2 regions of the Neobacillus sp. Soil_C_43 genome follow, and region 2 is predicted to be linked to the other one. Evidence: riboswitches for the same ligand, from Rfam matches in the RefSeq annotation. Region 2 holds a riboswitch; the other holds the start of a gene.
The links. Region 2 has a riboswitch for cyclic di-AMP ahead of AC3A54_RS20545 (APC family permease). Riboswitches for the same ligand answer to the same signal wherever they lie in the genome.
Positions count from the first base shown of each region.

Region 1: it holds a riboswitch for cyclic di-AMP, as region 2 does, so the genes downstream of both, AC3A54_RS13720 (potassium-transporting ATPase subunit F) here and AC3A54_RS20545 (APC family permease) in region 2, are expected to answer to the same signal.

Region 1 covers NZ_JBDGJV010000009.1:134,047-144,797, reverse strand. Annotated here, with positions in the region: gene AC3A54_RS13750 (DUF2238 domain-containing protein) at 1-446, shown strand, start outside; gene AC3A54_RS13745 (ArsB/NhaD family transporter) at 513-1,793, opposite strand; gene AC3A54_RS13740 (universal stress protein) at 1,956-4,289, opposite strand; gene kdpC (potassium-transporting ATPase subunit KdpC) at 4,357-4,932, opposite strand; gene kdpB (potassium-transporting ATPase subunit KdpB) at 4,969-6,999, opposite strand; gene kdpA (potassium-transporting ATPase subunit KdpA) at 7,030-8,697, opposite strand; gene AC3A54_RS13720 (potassium-transporting ATPase subunit F) at 8,740-8,820, opposite strand; cyclic di-AMP (ydaO/yuaA leader) riboswitch at 9,282-9,423, opposite strand; gene AC3A54_RS13715 (Na-translocating system protein MpsC family protein) at 9,661-10,029, shown strand; gene AC3A54_RS13710 (TspO/MBR family protein) at 10,048-10,751, opposite strand, start outside.
Region 2 covers NZ_JBDGJV010000018.1:30,018-40,768, reverse strand. Annotated here, with positions in the region: gene AC3A54_RS20560 (D-2-hydroxyacid dehydrogenase) at 1-296, shown strand, start outside; gene AC3A54_RS20555 (glycerophosphodiester phosphodiesterase family protein) at 312-1,247, shown strand; gene AC3A54_RS20550 (bacitracin ABC transporter ATP-binding protein) at 1,267-1,395, opposite strand; cyclic di-AMP (ydaO/yuaA leader) riboswitch at 1,552-1,696, shown strand; gene AC3A54_RS20545 (APC family permease) at 2,047-3,873, shown strand; gene AC3A54_RS20540 (ABC transporter permease) at 3,990-4,682, opposite strand; gene AC3A54_RS20535 (ABC transporter ATP-binding protein) at 4,675-5,598, opposite strand; gene AC3A54_RS20530 (ATP-binding protein) at 5,729-6,664, opposite strand; gene AC3A54_RS20525 (response regulator transcription factor) at 6,668-7,366, opposite strand; gene AC3A54_RS20520 (RtcB family protein) at 7,677-8,903, opposite strand; gene AC3A54_RS20515 (hypothetical protein) at 9,005-9,232, opposite strand; gene AC3A54_RS20510 (MBL fold metallo-hydrolase) at 9,289-10,005, opposite strand; gene AC3A54_RS20505 (DUF3231 family protein) at 10,073-10,751, opposite strand, start outside.

The DNA.
Region 1 (10,751 bases), on a different contig from region 2:
TGGCTATTTTGATGTTTATCGGCGGCCATTACACCTATTCAAAGGTTCCTTTCTTTAATTGGATAAAAGGTACTTTTGATTTAAAAAGAAATCACTATGATAGATTTGGACATTTTTTAAAAGGCATGTTTGGCATTGTAATCAGAGAAATATTATTAAGGAAAACCCTTTTATCAAAAGGCACCTTGTTTTGGATTGTGACAAGTATTTCTCTCGCCATTTCAGCTATGTATGAAATTATTGAATGGATCAGTTTTATTATAGGAAAGGGAGGAAAAACGGCTAAAAACTTTTTAGGGAACCAAGGTGATGTATGGGATGCTCAGTGGGATATGCTATTAACTTTAGCTGGTACCATCCTAGCACTACTTTGTCTTTCCAAACTGCATGATAAATTGTTACTGAAAGAATTAGCTACATCAGCCGTACTAAAAAAGAAACGCTAATTTAACGCAATTCGACCGTCATTTTTTCGGTTTAAAAATCGTTAGATTAGCGATATATATTTTTTTCTACATTAAATATCTTATATATACATAAATCATTGATATAAGGATTGATACCAACATAAGCGGGAAACCAATCAACAAAAACTTTAAAAACGTTATATGATATCCTTCCTTCGAAGCTATTCCTGCTACCACAAGGTTCGCACTTGCGCCTATTAAAGTTCCATTTCCGCCTAAGCAAGCTCCTAGCGACAAACTCCACCAAATTGGATCTAAATTAGTAATACCTAACTGTCCCATCTCTTTAATCATAGGAATCATTGTCGCAACAAAAGGGATATTATCAACAAATGCAGAAATGATTGCACTCATCCACAAAACAAGTAAGGTCGATGCCTTTAGTTCTCCGCCAGTCCAAGACATAGCGTTTTTTGCAAGGGCTGCGATTAACCCTGTTTCAACAAGCCCCCCTACAATAACAAATAATCCAATAAAAAAGAATAGGGTTGTCCATTCTACTTTTTCTAACGCCGTTACCAAATATTTGTCTCCTGTAAATAGCAGTAAAATAAAAGCACCAATTAAAGCAATCGTTGCCGTTTCTATATGTATAAATTGATGAATAAAAAAACCACCTATGGTAATAAAGACTACAATTATACATTTCCTTAATAATGCAGAATCTTTTATTTCATTTCTAGGATTTTTACTGAGTAAATGATTTTTTAGGTCTTCTGAAGTCTTTAAATGTTTTCTATAAATCATTACTAAAAGCAAAATATTTACAATTAATATTATAGCAATTATTGGCGCAAGATTATTAATAAACGAAAGGAAAGTTAACTCTGGAACAGCACTTCCGATCATAAGATTTGGTGGATCACCAATCATGGTTGCCGTCCCGCCAATATTAGAGGCCAGAATCTCAGCTATTAAAAATGGAATAGGGTTTACTTTTAATTGGGCAGTAATACTTAAAGTAACTGGAACAACTAACAGAACAGTTGTTACATTATCAAGAAAAGCAGAAGCAACGGCTGTAAATAAACTCAGTGCAACTAAAATTTTGATAGGAGCTCCTTGTGCCTTTTGAGACAACAAAACCGCAATGTACTCAAACACACCTGTTTGAGCGGTGATTCCTACTATAATCATCATACCCACTAATAACCCAATGGTATTGAAATCAATATGGTGTAGGGCATTTTTTTGATCCAAAATACCGAGCGCAACCATGAATAATCCGCCAAGCATTGCAATTGTAGTCCTATGTATTTGTTCTGAAATAATTAATGCATATGTAACAAGAAATATGATAAGCGCAATAATCTCCTGTGAACCCAAAGCTTTTCCCTCCTTATGTGGACCAAGTCGTTTAATAAATTTTTTCTATTGTATAGATTCTACTATTTTCCCTATTTTATCCAACGGATTCATTTAAGTCCTACAAAAAATAAGAAGGCATTTATTCATGCCTTACCCAAGAAGTGATAAAGGTATTTTTTATCATTGTTTTTGTTGGTCTGCTACCACTAATACATCTAAATGTCGTACTTCTCTTAACAATCTCTGGAATACAGACCCCTTTAGAATTTCCTCGAAGCGAGTACGAGCAGATTGACCGATAATTACTTGTGTTGCTTTTTTTTCATTCATTTCACTTACTAGTTTTTTAAAAACATGACGCCGATTTTGTGCCTCATAAATTTCAAATTTTCCTCCAAGTCGTTCTGTCAGCTTGCGAATTTTATTCAATACTTGCTCCTCTTCTTCTGTTAAAGGATGGTGGTCTTTTACATATGATACATACCATGTGGCTTTTAATCGATAGGCGATGCGAAATCCACGTCGAATCAACCTTTCACTGTCAGGCCGTAAGTTGGCGCATACAAAAATAACCTCCTCCTGTCGCCATGGCCCTCTTAGGGTTCTTTTTCTCTCCCAAGCTTCTAAGCGCTCATCAACATCATCTGCAATTTCACGTAATGCTAGCTCTCTTAGAGCAATAAGATTTCCGGTCTTAAAAAAGTTATTTAGTGCTTGCTCCACGTTTACAGAAGCGTAGATACGTCCTTCCCTCATTCGTTCTCGTAATGCTTTCGGAGAGATATCAATCAATTCAATTTCATCCGCTTTTCGGAGAATATGATCTGGCACCGTTTCTCTTACCCTCACCCCAGTAATTTGCTCCACACTGTCATTTAAACTTTCTAAATGTTGGATATTCATTGTTGAGATAACTGAAATACCTGAATCCAATATATCCTCTACATCTGAATACCGTTTATGATACTTACTTCCGGGCACATTGGTATGTGCTAGCTCATCGACAAGGACCACCTCTGGATTTCGCCTAATAATAGCTTCAGTATCCATTTCTTCTAACTTTGTTCCTTTATAGGAAATAATTTTTCGAGGAATGATATCCAAATCCCCAATTTGTTCAATTGTTTCTTTTCTACCGTGTGTTTCTAATAACCCTATGACAATTCCAATGCCCTTTTTCTTTAATTCATTGGCTTCCCTTAGCATCGTGTAGGTTTTTCCTACCCCAGGTGCGGCCCCAATATATACCTTTAACGTACCGCGTTTCAGTTTATTCATTTCATTTACTAATTCCTGAGGTGTAAGACGTCGATAAAGATCCACTTCTTTCTCTTTTTTTATTTGTTTTGCTGGTAATACACGCTCTCCAGCTTTTTCTGCTCGATCGGCAACCATAAAAACATCAATATTTTTCGTTTTCCGCAATATTTTATTGATAATGGAACCATAGACAATTTCTTCCCAACGTGTTTGCTTCGATTGCCCCATGACAATCCGAGTAACTTTGTGCTTGGTTGCATACTGGACGATTTGATCTGCCACCTCATCTTGTTCTAACGGTAATTCCTCAAACGCCCCTCCCACTTTTTCTACTAGTTTCATAATAGAGCGCTTAAAGGTTAGTTCATTCTTAATTAATTCTTTATTTGCAAAACAAACAACCAGTAAATCTCCTCCTAACCTTTTAGCAATCTGCTGTCCCCGTCTAATCAGGATGGATCCATTCCAATGATATTGAACGGTAACTAAAATTTTTTCTGATGCCCCTGATGGACCAATCATTCCATGCTTCTCTCGATAGTCATCAAGCGTTTCATTTACCTCCCCCGCTAAAAAACGAAGAGCTAATTCACGTAGTACGGCAAGGTTACTGGGATGTAAGAGGTTATCTCTTTTACCTTTTTCCTCATGCTGAAGATCGATTTCTCCTTCCTGGAGTCTATTGAGGATCACTTCAGGTGTAACGTCCAACAGCTTTACTTCATCTGCCAACGCTAGTGTATCTTCTGGAACGGTGCAGCCCACCTTTACTTTTCCACCCGTTAATTTGTCTGCAATTCCCCTTATACCTTCCAGTTCATAAATGTTAACAGTAGTAATCACGCTTATCTTCTTTTTTAAGAGATATTGAATATCGTCGAAACGAGTTGGTCTAGGAGCCTCAGGGCGATTTCGATGGGTTAGAACATCTACTAAAACCACTTCAGGATTACGGGCAATTATAGCATCTACATCCAAATCGTACTTCTCTTTTCCATTTTCTATCCAATTAATATAAGGAATAATTTCTAAACAGCCAATTTGTTCTGTTGTCTTAGGACGTTCCGACGCACTGATCATACCAATAACAACGTCAATCCCATTCTTTTTGAGATTATTACCCTCCATCAACATATGATAGGTTTTACCTGTTCCGCTAACCGCACCCAAGATGATTTTGAGTCTGCCTTGCTGCATCTGATAAATGGATTGCAAAATTTCCTCTGGACTTTTCCTTTTAAATTGTTCACCCATGTTTGCAGCCCCCGTTTATTTTACATAGATATGGGAAACAGGAGAGCACATTGCTCCCCTGTTTGAGTTATTTCTCCAATAGTTGTTTTAAATCTAGGTTAAGTTTTAAAACATTGACTCTCGGTTCACCAAATAAGCCAAGTTCTTTCCCTTCAGTATTTTTTTCAACCAAGTCTTCTAGTTGACCTTTGTCAATTCCTGTCAACTTCTGTATACGTGGGATTTGAGCTATCGCGGCTTCTGGGCTGATATGCGGGTCCAACCCTGATCCAGAGTTCGTTACAAGATCAATCGGTACTTGGTCAACAGGTACATCAGGATTTTCTTTTTTCCAATTTTCTACAGAATCTTTCGTACGCTTGATAATATCTTCATTAGATGGAGCATAGTTGTTCGTCCCAGATCTTGCAGCATTGTATTCAATGCTGGAAACCCTGCCTTGAAAAAGTTTCGGGTCATCAAATTTTTGTCCGATTAGTGTAGATCCTACCACTTGCCCTTTTTCATCGTATAGAAGACTTCCGTTCGCTTTCTCAGGAGCTATCATATTCGCGATTCCAGTAACCAGAAGATGATAACCCAATCCCAAAATGACCATTAGTAAAAGACTAAGTATAGTGTTCTTCATTATATTCGATAACATATTTTTTCTTCCTTCCCCGAACATTTAATATGGGAACTAAATAAATAGATTAACAACAATATCGATTAACTTTATTCCAATAAACGGAACCACTACACCACCTAAACCATAGACGAAGAGGTTTCGGCGAAGCAAATCTGCAGACCCCATCGGCTTATATGTGACTCCTTTCATCGCTAATGGAATCAGCATTGGTATAATGATAGCATTGAAAATCAAGGCTGAAAGAATCGCTGAAGTTGGTGAACCAAGATGCATAATGTTCAGCACACTTAAGTCAGGAATCGCCAGCATAAACATCGCTGGAATAATCGCAAAATACTTGGCAACGTCGTTCGCAATACTAAAAGTAGTGAGTGCCCCGCGGGTCATTAGTAATTGCTTACCAATTGAAACGACTTCAATAATCTTGGTAGGATCGGAATCCAAGTCGACCATGTTGGCGGCTTCTTTCGCTGCCATCGTTCCACTATTCATTGCTAAGCCAACATCCGCTTGAGCAAGGGCAGGCGCATCGTTGGTTCCATCACCGGTCATCGCGACCAGCTTACCTTCACCTTGTTCTTTTCGTATCGCGGAAATCTTGTCTTCCGGCTTGGCCTCTGCAATGAAATCATCAACTCCTGCTTCTCTCGCAATCGTAGCCGCTGTCAGCGGGTTGTCTCCTGTACACATGATGGTCTTAATTCCCATTTTACGAAGCTGATCAAACCGCTCTTTCATTCCTGGTTTTACGGTATCTTTAAGATAAATAAGTCCATAGATTACTTGATCAACCGCAACCGCTAACGGGGTTCCTCCTTCAGAAGCGATCCGGTTGGATTTTTCCTGTAGATCTTGAGGAATTTTTCCGCCTTGTTCGATTACCCATTGCTTGACTGCGTCAACTGCTCCTTTTCTAACTTTACGGCCGTCATTTAAAGTTAGACCGCTCATTCTGGTCTCGGCTCTGAATTCAATGAAATCACTGTTATCGGTTAGAGAATCATTATATGTGAAGTTTAATTTCTTCATTAACTCTAAAACCGAACGCCCTTCTGGAGTTTCATCCTTAACTGAGCTGATCGCTGCCCAAGAAGCAAGCTCCTCCACCTTGTGATTTCCAACAGGAGTAAATTCACTTGCCATCCGGTTTCCGAACGTAATCGTACCTGTTTTATCTAGAATAATTGTATTTATATCTCCTGAAGCTTCCACCGCTTTACCAGACATAGCAATGACATTGAATTGAGTAACCCGGTCCATCCCGGCGATCCCGATTGCTGACAATAAGCCACCTATAGTGGTTGGAATCAAACATACCAATAGGGCAATTAAGACAGGAATCTCAAGTTTGATCTCTAAATACTTAGCGAAAAATGGAAGTGTTACAACAACAATCATGAAAATCAACGTCAAGCTTGTTAGTACTGTGTTCAAAGCGATTTCGTTAGGCGTCTTTTGTCTCTGCGCTCCTTCAACTAAGGAAATCATACGATCTAGGAAGGATTCTCCTGGTTCACTGGAAATACGCACCTTGATTTCGTCACTTACAACACGAGTTCCATCTGTTATAGAACTAAAATCACCACCTGCTTCTTTGATCACTGGAGCAGACTCCCCAGTAATTGCAGATTCATCTACAGAAGCAATTCCTTGAATGACTTCACCGTCCCCAGGAATTAGCTCCCCCTGAGACACAATGACGATATCTCCTTTACGAAGATCTGTTGACGAAACGTTCATAATCTTTCCATTCACGATTTTTTTTGCAATACTCTCTTTTTTAGTATTCTTTAAAGAATCTGCCTGTGCTTTCCCGCGTCCCTCTGCTAACGCTTCTGCAAAATTTGCGAATAAAACGGTAAGTAGTAGAATAATAGACACCGTTGCATTAAACCAAGGGGAAACATCCCCTCCTAAAGCACCAGGAAAAAATGTAAATAGCAAAGTGATAATAAATCCTACCTCAACCACAAACATAATTGGGTTTCGAACCATTACTCTAGGGTCTAGCTTAATAAATGATTCTTTTAACGCTTGTTTGACTATATCTGAATTGATCATTGTTTTTTTCTGATGACTCATGGTTTACTCCTCCAAAGGAAACTCCATTAATTATTTTAATGTCAAATGTTCAGCAATCGGTCCAAGGACAAGACCAGGGAAGAAAGTAAGGGCACCAATTAAAATAACGGTCCCAATAAACACTCCTCCGAACAAGGCAGTATCTGTACGGAATGTGCCAACTGTTTCCGGAACTGGCTTTTTCGCCGCTAAAGAACCCACAACGGCAAGCAAGGTGACAAATGAAATATATCGACCAAGGAACATCACAATACCTGTTGAGATATTCCAAAATGGAGTATTATCTCCTAAACCTTCGAACCCTGATCCATTATTGGCAGCTGACGAAGTATATTCATACATGGCCTGTGTTAAACCATGGAAGCCTGGATTAGAAATGGTGTCTGGATGCAGCACGACTGCCAATGCCGTCGGTACCAAAATCAGAATAGGATGAACTAAAAGAGTGACAGCAATCAAAATCATCTCTTTACCTTCAATCTTCTTCCCTAAGAATTCTGGTGTCCGTCCAACCATAAGCCCGCATAAAAACACTCCAATCATGGCGTACATTAAAACGTTTAGGAAGCCTGCGCCAATTCCACCAAAAATGGTATTCAACATCATGTTTGAAATTGTTACTAGTCCGCCAATTGGTGTAAGGGTGTCATGCATCGTATTGACCGCTCCGGTTTCTGAAGCAGTTGTAACAGTTGAATATAGAGCTGATTGGGCAACGCCAAAACGTACTTCCTTTCCTTCCATGGTACCTTGTTCATGTTGAACACCTAATGCATTTAATGCAGGGTTTCCTTGGTATTCATAAGTTAGTGAAACACCCAGCATAATAAGAAACATCATGAACATAGAGATGAACAACACTCGGCTTTGCTTGGCATTCCCTACCATTTTCCCATAAGCAAATGGAGTAGCCGTACCAATTAACAACATAAGTAAAATTTGAATCAGGTTACTAATTGCGTTTGGATTTTCAAAAGGATGCGCTGAGTTTACCCCGAAAAAGCCGCCTCCGTTATTCCCCAATTCTTTAATCGCTAAAAATGACGCCACCGGCCCGCGTGCGATTTGCTGCTCTGCACCAGCAATCGTTTTAGCCGTTACGGTCGGATCTAATGTTTGTGGTACTCCTAAGAAAAGAAATGCTAGTGCTGAAATAAATGAAATTGGTAGAAGCACCCGGAATATAGAGCGTATTAGATCTACATAAAAATTCCCTAAAGGCTTACCAGCTAATCCACGAATAAAAGCAATGATGACAGCTAGTGCTGTCCCCGGAGAAGTAAACATCATTAGGCCTATTGCTACCATCTGCGCTAAATAGGATAATCCGCTTTCCCCACTGTAGTGCTGTAAATTAGTATTGGTCATAAAGCTAATTGCGGTATTAAACGATAGGGTTTGTTCCATTGCTTTAATTCCACTTGGATTCAGCGGTAAATTTCCTTGAATCCGAAAAAACACGTAAACTAGTAAAATCATCACAGTATTCGAACAAATGGCGGCGATTGCATACTGCTTCCAAGTTTGATCCTTTGTTTTGATTCCAGAAATACGGTAGATCAACTTCTCAAAGCCAAAAATGCGATCCAATTTTGTTTTGTTATAATCGAATGCAGTAGCTAAATAGCCCCCCATCGGTTTTGCAAGTAATAAGACGAGGATTAAGGTAATCCCCACGGATAATAGTGCGGTAGTCAATGTATTTCCCTCCACTTGAAATCAAGTTTTTATTTATTTCAATTAAAATTTTTCAGGATGAATAAGTACATATCCAAGATACACAAACAAAACAGATGTAATGATTCCTATAAAAACTAGCATTACTTAACACTCCCTTTCTGAATTACAGAATCAGCCCAACGAACAAGTCCCAGCATTACTGCTCCCAAACCAAAAATGGCAGCTACCATTAGAATATCTAGCATTTAAATCCCCCCCTTTTTTGATTATTCATCCAGTGACATTTACAAAACATCACCATATGAAAGCATAAAAAATAGACCATACGTACTCCTTCCCCAGTTGAGCAATTGAGACCAAGAACCAGAATAGAAACACCTCAAAAAGAGATATTCCTGTAAAGGATTCTTGTCATAATTGATCATATTGGAGAAAAAGTATGCATGGTCTACTTAGCGCCCAGCAAGCCTGTAAGGCTTCCTTTGCGTCCTGTCTTCCAGTTTACTTTTTCTAAAAATAGGCATAATAAAAAGACCTACTTAGTTTCTCAGGCTGCCCTCTTGCTTAAAAACAAAAAAGCCCCCTGAATAAGGTGGTCTTTAGACCTCCTTCGCTTTAGCCGACGAAGTTAGCTGACGGGTAGGATGGCGAAAGAGTTTCTCATCCCTTCTGGTTCCCCAGAATTAACCCCAAAAAATTGGTTCCTCCGTTCCTGAATAAATCAGGATTAAGCCGTCTATTTACTTATGCTGTTATTCTATTTCGTTAATTAGTATTTGTAAACAGCCAATTTTATGTAATATTCCGCTGAATTTATAGGTTTTTTTTGGTTTTTCATTAATTATCTCTTAATTTCTCATTTTTTCTCTTTATTTTACTTTTAATGCCTATTTTTTTTACTATTGACATTATATAAATTGCAAGTAATATAATGTTCATGATTTAGATAGAAATATGTAAATAGATCCGGGGGTTTTGGGGATGGCTAATTCTAAGAGGAAACTAGAGGCTGAAATCAGCTCAGCATTTATTAAATTTCAGAGAGAATTACTTGGACGTGGTCCACAGGAAGCAAAAACATACATCGTACAGGACATGGTCATAACACGCTTCAAAGGCGTATTAACCACCGAGGAGAAGCATCTTGTAACCCACGACACAGGCAGAAAACTAGTAAAGCAAATGAGACAAGTCTTACGTGAAATGTATAGTCATGATTTTGAAAAAATAGTAGAAGAATTTACAAAATGTAAGGTCTTATCTAGTCATAGTGATATTAGTACAAAGATTGGAGAAAGAATTGAGGTTTTTATTGTTGATAAAGATTTAGAAAAATCACTTGAAGACTAGCTTAAAAAGCTCTACCTCTCAAGTAGAGCTTTTTCCTTTATTGACCCATAGAAAAATTAGTAATGCTATTGATAGTACGTAAGAAACGTAACTTACACTAGGAAAGGAATCTTGATTTTTTACACCAATTCCAATCAAAGCCCATATAAATACCAAGACATAATAAGTGTCTTTTTCTTTAATATAAAAAATCCCCGCCAGTAATGCAGCGACCCATAGCATAATAACGGTCCACACAATTTGTGATATTCCCCAGCCATTCCATTGAATATAAACCAGATAATAGCTAATATTTGCAATCAATGCCACACTCACCCATCCCAAATAGATGGATATAGGGATTACATCTATCTTTAGAGGGTGAAAGCTTTTTACTTTTTTATATAGAAAAATAAGTGTAATCAAAAAAGCAATCATGACTAAAACGGTATAGAAAAAGTACTCATAATGCCATAAAAAAATCCACAGGATATTTAACATACAGGTAAGCAGAAAAAGTCCACTAGTAGATTGGTAAAGAGGAAGATTTCTTCGGTTCTTCGGCAGCTGTCTGAGCACCCAGATAAAGAGTAATAAGTAAATGAGTCCCCAAATACTAAATACATAGCCTGCAGGTGTAAATAACACATTTAACCTATTAGAAATTTCGCCCGTAGTCTGTCCGTTTAGCGGCAAAGTATTAGCTAATGCATTAACAATAACCACTAATAATAGACCAAGAA
Region 2 (10,751 bases):
CTGCCTTTTTCATTAATATTGGTCGAGGTGAAATTGTGGTGGAAGATGAGCTCATTCAGGCATTGAAGGATGGAATTATTGCCGGTGCTGGATTAGATGTATTTGAAAAAGAACCGCTCACAACAGAGAGCCCATTATGGGAAATGGAGAACGTCATCATTACCCCGCACACTTCCGGTTCTACTGAGCATTATAATAAGCGGGTCATTGAAAATATCCTTATCCCTAACTTAAAGGAATATCTAGCAGGAAACATCCCGTCAATTAACCGGGTTGATTTTACAAAAGGATATTAACAAAGGAGCAACAGCATGCAGCAAGTTGTAATTGAGAAAACAACGAAAAAGAAAAAACGCAGTGTAAAAGTTTTAAAATATTTAATTCCAGCCATCCTTATTTTCCTTTTAGCCGTTAATTTCATACCGGTTAAGCAAATAAGCCAAAAGAGCTTTTTCAAAAATAACCGGCCGTTAGTGATTGCCCATCAAGGCGGTGAGTTACTCGCTCCATCTAATACGATGACGGCGTTTACGAACGCAGCAAATATGGGTGTGGATGTAATTGAGACCGATCTCCATATTACAAAAGATGGATATTTGGTTGCTATCCACGATCCGACAGTCGATCGGACAACGAATGGACATGGATCGGTGGCAGACATGACATTGGAGGAAATCCAAAAGCTTGATGCTGGTTACCATTTTAAAGACCTTGAAGGCAACTATAGCTACCGTGGCAAAGGCGTCTATATCCCTACTGCTGAAGAAATGTTTCAGACGTTTGGTAATATGAGAATTGAAATGGAGATTAAGGACAACAATCCGCCTGAACGAATTGAAGAAATGGCTGCAAAACTATGGGCACTTATCGAGAAATATCACATGCAGGATAAAATTCTGGTGGCTTCTTTTGACCAAGATATTCTTGATACTTTTAACAAGTATGCGAAGGACAGGGTAGCCACTTGCGGTGGAAAACAAGAGGTAAAGAAATTCGTTGTCTTCCATAAATTTTTCCTAAGGAACCTTTATCAGCCAAAAACCGATTCCTTTCAAATTCCCGCCGCAGATAGCGGCTTTGATTTGACCGATCAGAAGTTAATTAACGGGGCACACCGACGCGGACAAGACATAAGCTATTGGACCATCGATGATCCAAAAGAAATGAAGAAACTCTTAGATGCAGGTGCAGATGGAATCTTAACCAATCGACCGGACTTACTCCTAAAATTAGTTGCTGAAAAATAATGAATAAGTGCTGCACCATTTAGCCAATATCGTTTTTGGAAGGGTCTATATTTTGTTCATTTGTGGGACCTCCAAATTGTTGATTAATTTCTTTAATTAATTCATCTAAAAATTCATCACTTAAAAAGGGACTATTTTCCTTGAACATATGACTCCTCATTTCCTGGTTAGAGTTTTAAAGTTTTATTAGAGGATGAAATAATATCATCATTAATACCATTACCATTATCAAAAAATTTTAATCATTTTACATATTTTTCATTTACTTTTGCTATTTACAGAAGTATTATTATCACAGTTTCAAATTCTTTAGTCGCTGAAACCAGATGGTACGGGGGAACCATTTTTGTGGGTTGTTACTTAATCCATGGGGTGAATCCTTTTAAGGAAGGGCTACTCAAAGGTCCGAATCCGACAGCTAACCTCGTAAGCGTTATATGAGAAGGAAGGTGGAGCTTGTAACACATGAAAAATGAAGTGTCTACAGGTCTATTTATTATGACTTGTAGGCACTTTTTTATTTTTATAAAAAGCTGTGTTAAAGAACAATGTTGATTTTTAACACCCTGTTGATTGTAGCGGAAGGCACGAAGACTCCTGTGGGAGTATGGTTCAGGGGAGACCCCGCAGGCGTAAGCGCCGAGGAGGCTCGCCGAAACACCCACGAACCGCTCGTGCCTGGAGCGGAAATCAACAGGCAAGTTTAACAGAGCCTTATAAAAAGATTACTCTTTTTGAGGAAATTCCTTTTAAAGGGGTAATATAAAACTTATTAACACAATTAGGTGGTGAGTAATTAATGATTTCAGCTTTAAAAAGATTTTTAATTGGACGTCCTTTAAAATCCCATGAATTAGGAGAACAGAAACTAAACAAAACGAAAGCATTAGCAATTCTTTCTTCTGATGCTCTATCTTCTGTGGCATATGGCCCTGAACAAATATTGATTGTCTTAGTTACACTAGGTGCAACAGCATTTTGGTATTCACTCCCTATTGCAGTTGGTGTATTAATACTTTTAACAGCGCTTATATTGTCTTATAGGCAAATCATCTTTGCATATCCTCATGGTGGGGGTGCATATGTTGTTTCAAAAAATAACTTAGGTGTAAATTATGGCTTAATTGCAGGAGGCTCTTTATTAGTAGACTACATTTTAACTGTTGCTGTAAGTGTCTCTGCTGGTACTGATGCTATTACATCTGCCTTTCCCACCTTACATAAATTTAATGTAGAAATCGCCATTGTATTCGTGATTTTAATTACAATTTTAAATTTAAGAGGAGTAACAGAATCTGCTTCAATTTTAGCTTATCCTGTATACTTATTCGTTTTAGCGTTGTTCATATTAATTGGTATGGGTCTTTATCATATTTTTACAGGAGGAGTTTCTCCTGAATTACATACCCCAATTGGTACACCTGTTACGGGAATCAGTTTGTTTATTCTTTTAAGGGCGTTTGCATCGGGAAGTTCAGCCTTAACGGGGGTTGAAGCTATATCCAATGCCATTCCTAACTTCAAAGATCCCGCTCCTAATAATGCTTCCAAAACGTTAATGATGATGGGTGCATTACTTGCCGTATTATTTTCGGGAATTGTATATTTAGCTTACTATTATGGGATTACTCCAAGGGCAGAGGTAACCGTTGTATCACAGATTGCAGAGGAAACTTTCGGACGAAATTTCATGTACTTTTTTATTCAAGGTACTACTGCATTAATTTTAATCCTGGCTGCAAACACTGGTTATTCTGCTTTCCCATTGCTGGCAGTTAATCTTGCGAAAGATAAGTTTATTCCAAGGATGTTCCTTGTTAGAGGTGACCGATTGGGATACTCAAATGGCATCATCATACTTGCAATATCTTCAATCATATTAATTTTAACTTTTCATGCAGAAACAGAGCATTTAATCCCGCTTTACGCAGTTGGAGTGTTTATTCCATTTACGTTATCCCAAACTGGAATGATCGTTAAGTGGATTCGTGAGAAGCCTCAAGGTTGGCTTCCAAAACTAATAATTAATACAATAGGGGCAATGATTAGCTTCATTGTTACTATGATGTTCTTTTTAACTAAATTCACGCAAGTATGGTCAGTATTAGTTTTTTTACCAATTATACTTTTTGTTTTCTACCGAATTAGAAAGCATTATGAAGCAGTTGGAGACCAGCTTAGGCTCACTACTTGTGAACCCTTGATGCCTATTGAAGGAAATGTACTAATAGTTCCTGTTGCCGGCATGACCAATGTAGTGGCAAACTCAATAAACTATGCTAAATCTCTTTCTCAAGATCAAATTATTGCAGTATATGTCTCGTTTGAAAGAGAAGATGAGAAAAACTTTGAAGAAAAATGGAAGAAGTGGCAACCAGATGTAAGACTGGTGACGTTGCACTCGCATTACAGAAGTATCATTAATCCCCTTACCAAATTTGTTGATACTGTTGAACATAAAGCTAGTGAAGCGAACTACCGAGTAACAGTAATTATTCCACAATTTATCCCTAAGAAAGGCTGGCACAATATTCTTCATAATCAATCAAGTTTACTGATCCGTGCCTACCTCTTATTCCGGAGAAACGTGATTATTACTACTGTTCCTTATCATTTAAAGAAATAAGAATTATAAAAACAGCAGCTCTACTATATAGAGTTGCTGTTTTTTGTATCTTATTGAACAAACGAAGCACTCAGTGAATATAAACAACTACTTACCATTTAATAAGGAAGCCCTTGTTAGTTGATATCTACTTTTTCAATATTTCTAAAGGATAAATAAGCGATCACGCACCCAGCAAGAGCAAGGGCGATTGGTACGACAATGAACGAAAAAAGATTCACATTATCTGCAGAAGAGCTTGAGATTGAAACCAAAACAATCGCTGATACTATCGTGGTTGGAACTGACTTTTTCCTCATTCCAAAATACAATGGAATTAATGCCATTCCTGTTGAGGCAACCGCGCCAAGGGTCATGCTTAGAAATCCATTCACTAAGACATCCGGTGTTAACGCCTTAGGTACAAAATGAAAATAGGAATCGGCTAAATAAAACATGCTGCCAACAAAGATGTTTGACAAGAAAATCGTTACAAATGTAAAGCACGCAACAATAATTAACTTAGAAATGATGATTTTCTTTCGATTAATCGGATACATAAACATCAAGGAAATAGAATTACTCTTGTATTCATCAATAATGAGCCTAGAAATCAGCACGGATGCAAAAATAATAAAGATGCTTCTAATAATACTACCAAATGCCCCGAAGGCCATGTCATAGCTAGGAAAGGCGATATTTCCATCACTTTTTTCAGCAAAATACAACATACAAAGCACGCCCATAACAACCACATTGGCAATCAACACATTTTTAATATAAGAAATTAACTTAAACTTTTTTATTTCAAGACTGATTAATTTACGCACTAATACCGCCTCCATTAATAATTGTTAAGAAATAGTCTTCTAGTGAATGATTCTTCTTACTAAGTTCTTCAATCATGACTCCATTTAAGATTAGCGTTTTAGAAATTTCTGCTTGAGAGATTCCTGTTTCATAGATGCGGAAACGTCCCTCTTCTACTACTTTAAAATTAGTAAACTTTAGGACTTCCTCCAATACATACAGGGCCTTTTTCACATCATGAACGGCAAGCTCAAGATATTCTGTATTTTGCTCCTGAATTTCGGACATTGGAACCTCTTTTATTAAATTCCCGTCACTAATTACCCCGATGGTATCGGCAACCTGTTCAATTTCACCGAGGATATGTGAAGAAATCAATAGAGTCATGCCATATTCACGGCAGAGCATTTGAAAAAGATTACGCAGTTCTTTAATGCCAACGGGATCCATTCCGTTAATGGGTTCATCTAGGATTAACAATTCCGGTTTGGTAATAATGGCACGTGCAATTCCAAGGCGCTGCTTCATACCGAGAGAGAAGTCTTTTACTGGTTTATCCTCGATATTTGTTAATTTGACTAAATCTAACGCTTGATCGATTGCCTTTTTGTCGTAGTAGCCCATATATTCGCAATGGAGTTCCAGGTTCTCTCTTGCTGTTAGTCGGTCGTAGAAAACAGGATATTCAATAATACTGCCCAACCGCTTCAGTACTTCATAAGATGTATTCGTTAGTTTCTCACCAAAGATTTCAATCTCACCGCTTGTGGGCTTCACTAGATTGGTTAGCATTTTCATAATTGTGGTTTTACCAGCACCATTTGGTCCGAGAAACCCGTAAATTTCTCCTCTTTTCACCTTCATATTGATATTTGATACAACTTCTTTGCCTTTATATGTTTTTGTTAGTTGATTCGTTTTGATGATGTAGCTCATTTCTATCAGCTCCCCTTCGTCTTTAACTACTTTTATTCTAGTCAGTAGAGTTTTCTTTTTTATTAATCAAATCTTACGAAATTCTTAAGAAAGAAAAGGATGTCCCGGAATTCGAGGCACCCTTTGAGGTTTAGTACGTTATTCGATTGAGTTTTACAGTAAAGGTAGTCTTTTCGTAAGGCTTGCTGTTGAGTAATATTTGTCCGTCCATCTTTTCCACCAGCCTCTTTGTAATCGTTAGACCGAGGCCGCTTCCTTGATACGATTTGTTTCGTGAATCTTCAAGGGTGTATATTCTTTCAAATACCAAATCCATATGGAGTGCACTAATGCCCTTTCCTTTATCCCATACATCTACAAACAGAGATTTTTCATCCGTTCTAAGCGTAAGTCCGAGTATTTTTCCTTCCGATCCATATTGAATGGCATTAGAAATCAAATTATTTAAGATACGGTCTAACTCCTCTTCGTTTCCAAGTGCATACAGATTTTCTTCTGGGATTTCGATTGCTACCTCAAACCCCTTTGATGTGAGAACCTCATAAAAGTTTAATATATTTTTTCGGCAAATCTCATTCATGTTCACTCTTGTTAGTGGGATGTCTTTATCCCCGGATTCAAGCTTAGCCAAATCAAAGAACTTTTTAATAAGTTCTAGAACTTCGATCGTTTTCCCATGTACCTTTTGCAAAAGTTCAGCCGTTTCTTCCTTGCTTCTATCTTGGTCATTTAACATAATCTCAATATAGCCAAGCACAACTGTCAGTGGTGTTTTCAAATCATGTGAGATGTTAGAGAGCATTTTTCGCATAGATATTTCCGTCTTATTGTAGCTTGCCATGATTTTCTGATTATGTTCCAAAAGACGATTAATTTGGATTAATAACTGTTTCATATCTTCACGATCGGTATGTAGTAGCAATTTTTCATCCGTTTGTTCATTGATGATTCGCTGCAGCTTTTTGTGGAGATACGTTAAATTAGACTGATCATTTTTTTTCGTTCGATATTGTAAAAAGTTTAGGGAAGCTAATCCTATTATGATAATGACTAGAAATATGAACATTATTTAAAACTCCCCGAGCTTGTAACCAATTCCCCATAAGGTTTTGATGTAGTTGGGGGAAGAAGGATCATCCTCAATTTTTTCACGCAACCTTCTCATATGGACGTTAATGACATTTTCATCCCCGTAGTACTCATCTTCCCAAATTAAGCTATAAATTTGTGCTTTTGTGTACACACGGCTAGGGTGTGAGAGAAATAGTTTCAAAATATGAAATTCCTTTGATGTCAGCTTGATCTCGGTGCCATTCTTATGTAAGGAGAAATTTTCTAAATCAAGAGTTAAATCGCCAGCCGTCAGTACCTTTTTCTGTTGCTCTTGTTCGGTACGAGAATAGTGTGTCGCTCTTCTGATGGCTGCCTTCACCCTTGCCGTCAGCTCAATCATCGAAAACGGCTTAGCAATATAATCATCTGCCCCAAAGCCTAATCCTAATGCTTTGTCTAAATCCCCATCCTTTGCCGACATGATTAATACAGGGATTATGCTTTTCTCCCTGATGATTTTCAAAAATTCCATTCCATCAAGCTTAGGCAGCATTAAGTCCAGCAAAATCAAATCAAATGTGTCGCGTGAAAATACCTCAAGGGCTTCTTCCCCGTCAAATGCAGGTACCACCTCATAGCCTTCTTTTGTAAATTGGCCTTTTACCATATCACTGATGGCCGTATCGTCTTCAACTAACAATATTTTGTGTTTCATTTTGTCCTCCACCCTGTTTTTCCCTATATGGTACATTTCCATATTTTGTGTAGAAATTCCTTCATTTGGCCTATAAAAAGAAAGCTGTGTTAAAGAACAGTTTTGATTTATACACCCTGTTGATTGGAGCGGAAGGCACGAAGACTCCTGTGGGAGTATGGTTCAGGGGAGACCCCGCAGGCGCAAGCGCCGAGGAGGCTCGCCGAAACACCCACGAACCGCTCGTGCCTGGAGCGGAAATCAACAGGCAAATTTAACAGAGCCAAAAAGAAAAAGAGAGACCGAAACTGCCTCCCTTTACCCACCTATATTATTTTTTATATCGATTAGGGGTGAACTTCTCACTTGCCTTGAAGTTATATACTGGTTTAATAAATCCAGCTATCTCAATCGTTTCTTCAATCTTCTCTAATATTTCCTGCATTGGCTTATAGGCCATTGGCGCCTCGTCTAGTGTTTCTTCGGATACGGATGTCGTCCAAACACCCTCCATTGTTTTATAAAAATCTTTCATATTTAAAGTTTTCATCGCTTTCGTACGGCTCAAGACGCGGCCCGCTCCATGTGGTGCTGAATAATTCCATTCTTCGTTCCCTTTACCGACTGCAATAATCGAACCATCTCTCATATTAATCGGGATGATGAGGCGTTCGTCTTTTTGTGCTGAAACCGCCCCTTTTCGTAAAATCATATTTTCCGTATCAATATAATTGTGGACAGTATCAAATTGGTCAATCTTTTCAAATCCCATGTTTTCGGTAATGGCCCGTGCGATTTCTTCACGATTTGCCTTAGCAAATGCTTGGGCCAACTTCATGTCATGCATATAATTATGAAAATCTTCGCCTTCTAAATAAGCTAAATCATTCGGAATGACTGGATTCTTTTCTTTATATTGTTCAATCGCTGATTGGATTTCATTGTGTCTTCCATCAGCTTTTAGTTGTTCAATGGTTTCCGATAAATCATGTTTTCGAAGTTTAGAAATCGCCACTTTTTGATAATGAGTAGCAATTTTCGCGCCAACGTAACGGCTGCCGGTATGAATAGTTAGGTAATGGAAGCCCTCAGAATCAACAGATACCTCAATAAAATGGTTACCTCCACCAAGTGTTCCTAAGCTATATCGACTTCTATTTTCACTTAATATCTGCTCCGCTCTGAATTCTTGAATGGCAGGAAAACTAGTATTAATAAATCCGACTGTTTCATCAGAGTGGAGATCCTGTCCGCTTGGGACATACGTGCGAATGACGTGATCCAGCCTGTTAAAATCGACCTTTTTATCCTGAAGCTTGACCGTAAGCACGCCGCAGCCGACATCCACGCCAACAAGGTTCGGGACAACTTTATCCTTCAACTGGATGGTTGTTCCTATGACACATCCTTTTCCTGCATGGTAGTCTGGCATAATACTAATCTTTGTGTCTTTTAAAAATGGTTGATTACAAAGCTCTTGAATTTGCTCAATCGCCGTTTCCTGAGGATAATTTGAAAATACTCTCGCTTCTGTTTGTGACCCCGTTATTTTAATCACTTGTTTTCCCTCCTTCAAAAGCAGATTACCAATAGGCTACCATTTATGGAGGAATTGGGCAATGGGTTTTTAACTGACAAAAAAAGACCTAGTCTATTCGACTAGATCTGCTTTTGAACATCTTCCCTTATTAACTCAACCATATCTTCTGATAAATTAGCCGGAAGCGACGTACCCTCTTTAAATACCCAGGCATTCACTACTTCCAGATCTGCCTTTTTAAAAGTAATACTGTAGTCATGATTTTGATAGGAAAAGTCTGCTGTTACAAATTCTTCATTATAAAAGTCATCATCAATAATCATATTACTAATTTCAAATGGCTTCACAGTTAGCTCCTTTTTGTCAATCGTTTATGTACTTAGAGTGAACCTTTTCCTCTTGTTTATTCAGTAATTTGAGCTATCTCCAATAATTTTTCACCCGTTTTCAATAACGCTAGAATAAACTCGTTTATCTCACCTGTCAGGACTCCTCCGTGACCAGAACACATTGCCTCAGGATTAAATCTAGACAAGATTTCTAACCCACTAAGAAACGGAGGAAGATGTTTGTCTGGCACCCCGCCATTTCGTAAATACTTCAGCCATTCCTCTCGAAGCTCAGGTCCCACAGAGACTAAACCATCCGGTGATAAGGGGTCTCCAAAGAAGCATAAAAAATCTCCCGTAAACACGATCTTAGACGGTTTATGATAAAAAACAACTGAACCAGGGGTATGATAGCCAACCAACTGACAATCAAGCTCTCCGAAATGCCCATCGCTTGGCAATTCATATAAAAATTGATCAGGTTCAGGACATTCTATTGTTTCTTTCTCATTTGGATGAATCACTTTTCTTGCATATTTAAAAATAGAGGCTGCTTGTACATGATCCTCATGCCCGTGGGTAGCCAAGCAAAGAATCACATCATCGACTGACTTTCCAATGCTGTGTAATGCCCGCTCTATAAACACAGCGTGCTGTTGTTTCCCCGAATCTATCAACGTAACCGATTGTTCTTCTACTATAAAATAACAATTATTATACGAGCCCCAGCTCTCATCCCACACTGCTAGCACATATACATTATCTTTTACCACTTTAAAAATATACTCCACCTTGTATCCTCCTAAAAATTCCTCTCATCCCCTCTTCTATATTTCCACAAACTTTTTCTATTTCCTTTTATCCTTTTGCCAAATCTCTTCGATTGGCAGCTAATGGCGGTTGCTCTAACCATCCATTTGCGATCATAATATTTGCTCCATCCTCCGAATACTTTAAAATTTCGGCATTTAAACGTGAATAATCAATGACCATATCACTTCTCTGACTTTCAGCAATAGCGACTCCATAGTTTCCAATACCTGCATAAATCATCAGGTTAAAATGAAACATCATTAATTTATCGGAGAAAGGTGATTCAGTAGATTCATTTACCTCCTGGTCATAAGACATAGGAGCAGGAAGGGAATCCATCTCTAAATAACTGGTAAACACTTTAATGTGCTTCATGGCAATCTCTTTTCCTCTTAGGAAATAATTACGGACTTTTTTCGATTCCGCCACCTGACTAAAGCCAGTAGTGATACTCGTACCAATATGGTTAGACTGGATATTCGCGTATAGATTGGTAACCTCTGTTCCAGTCAGTGGTTCCCGTCTGCCAAGCCCTTCTAAAATAAAGGATTGTTTATGAACAAACTCAACTTTTTGGGGATAGGGAATCGTTGGTGGACGAACAACTAACCCTTTTTCTAGTAGGATCCTCACAGTTTCGGTATCTAACTCAAGGGTTGATGTTAAGCACTTGGCATAGAATGAACGAATATCATGGCGATAGACATTCTGTAATATCCTGCCA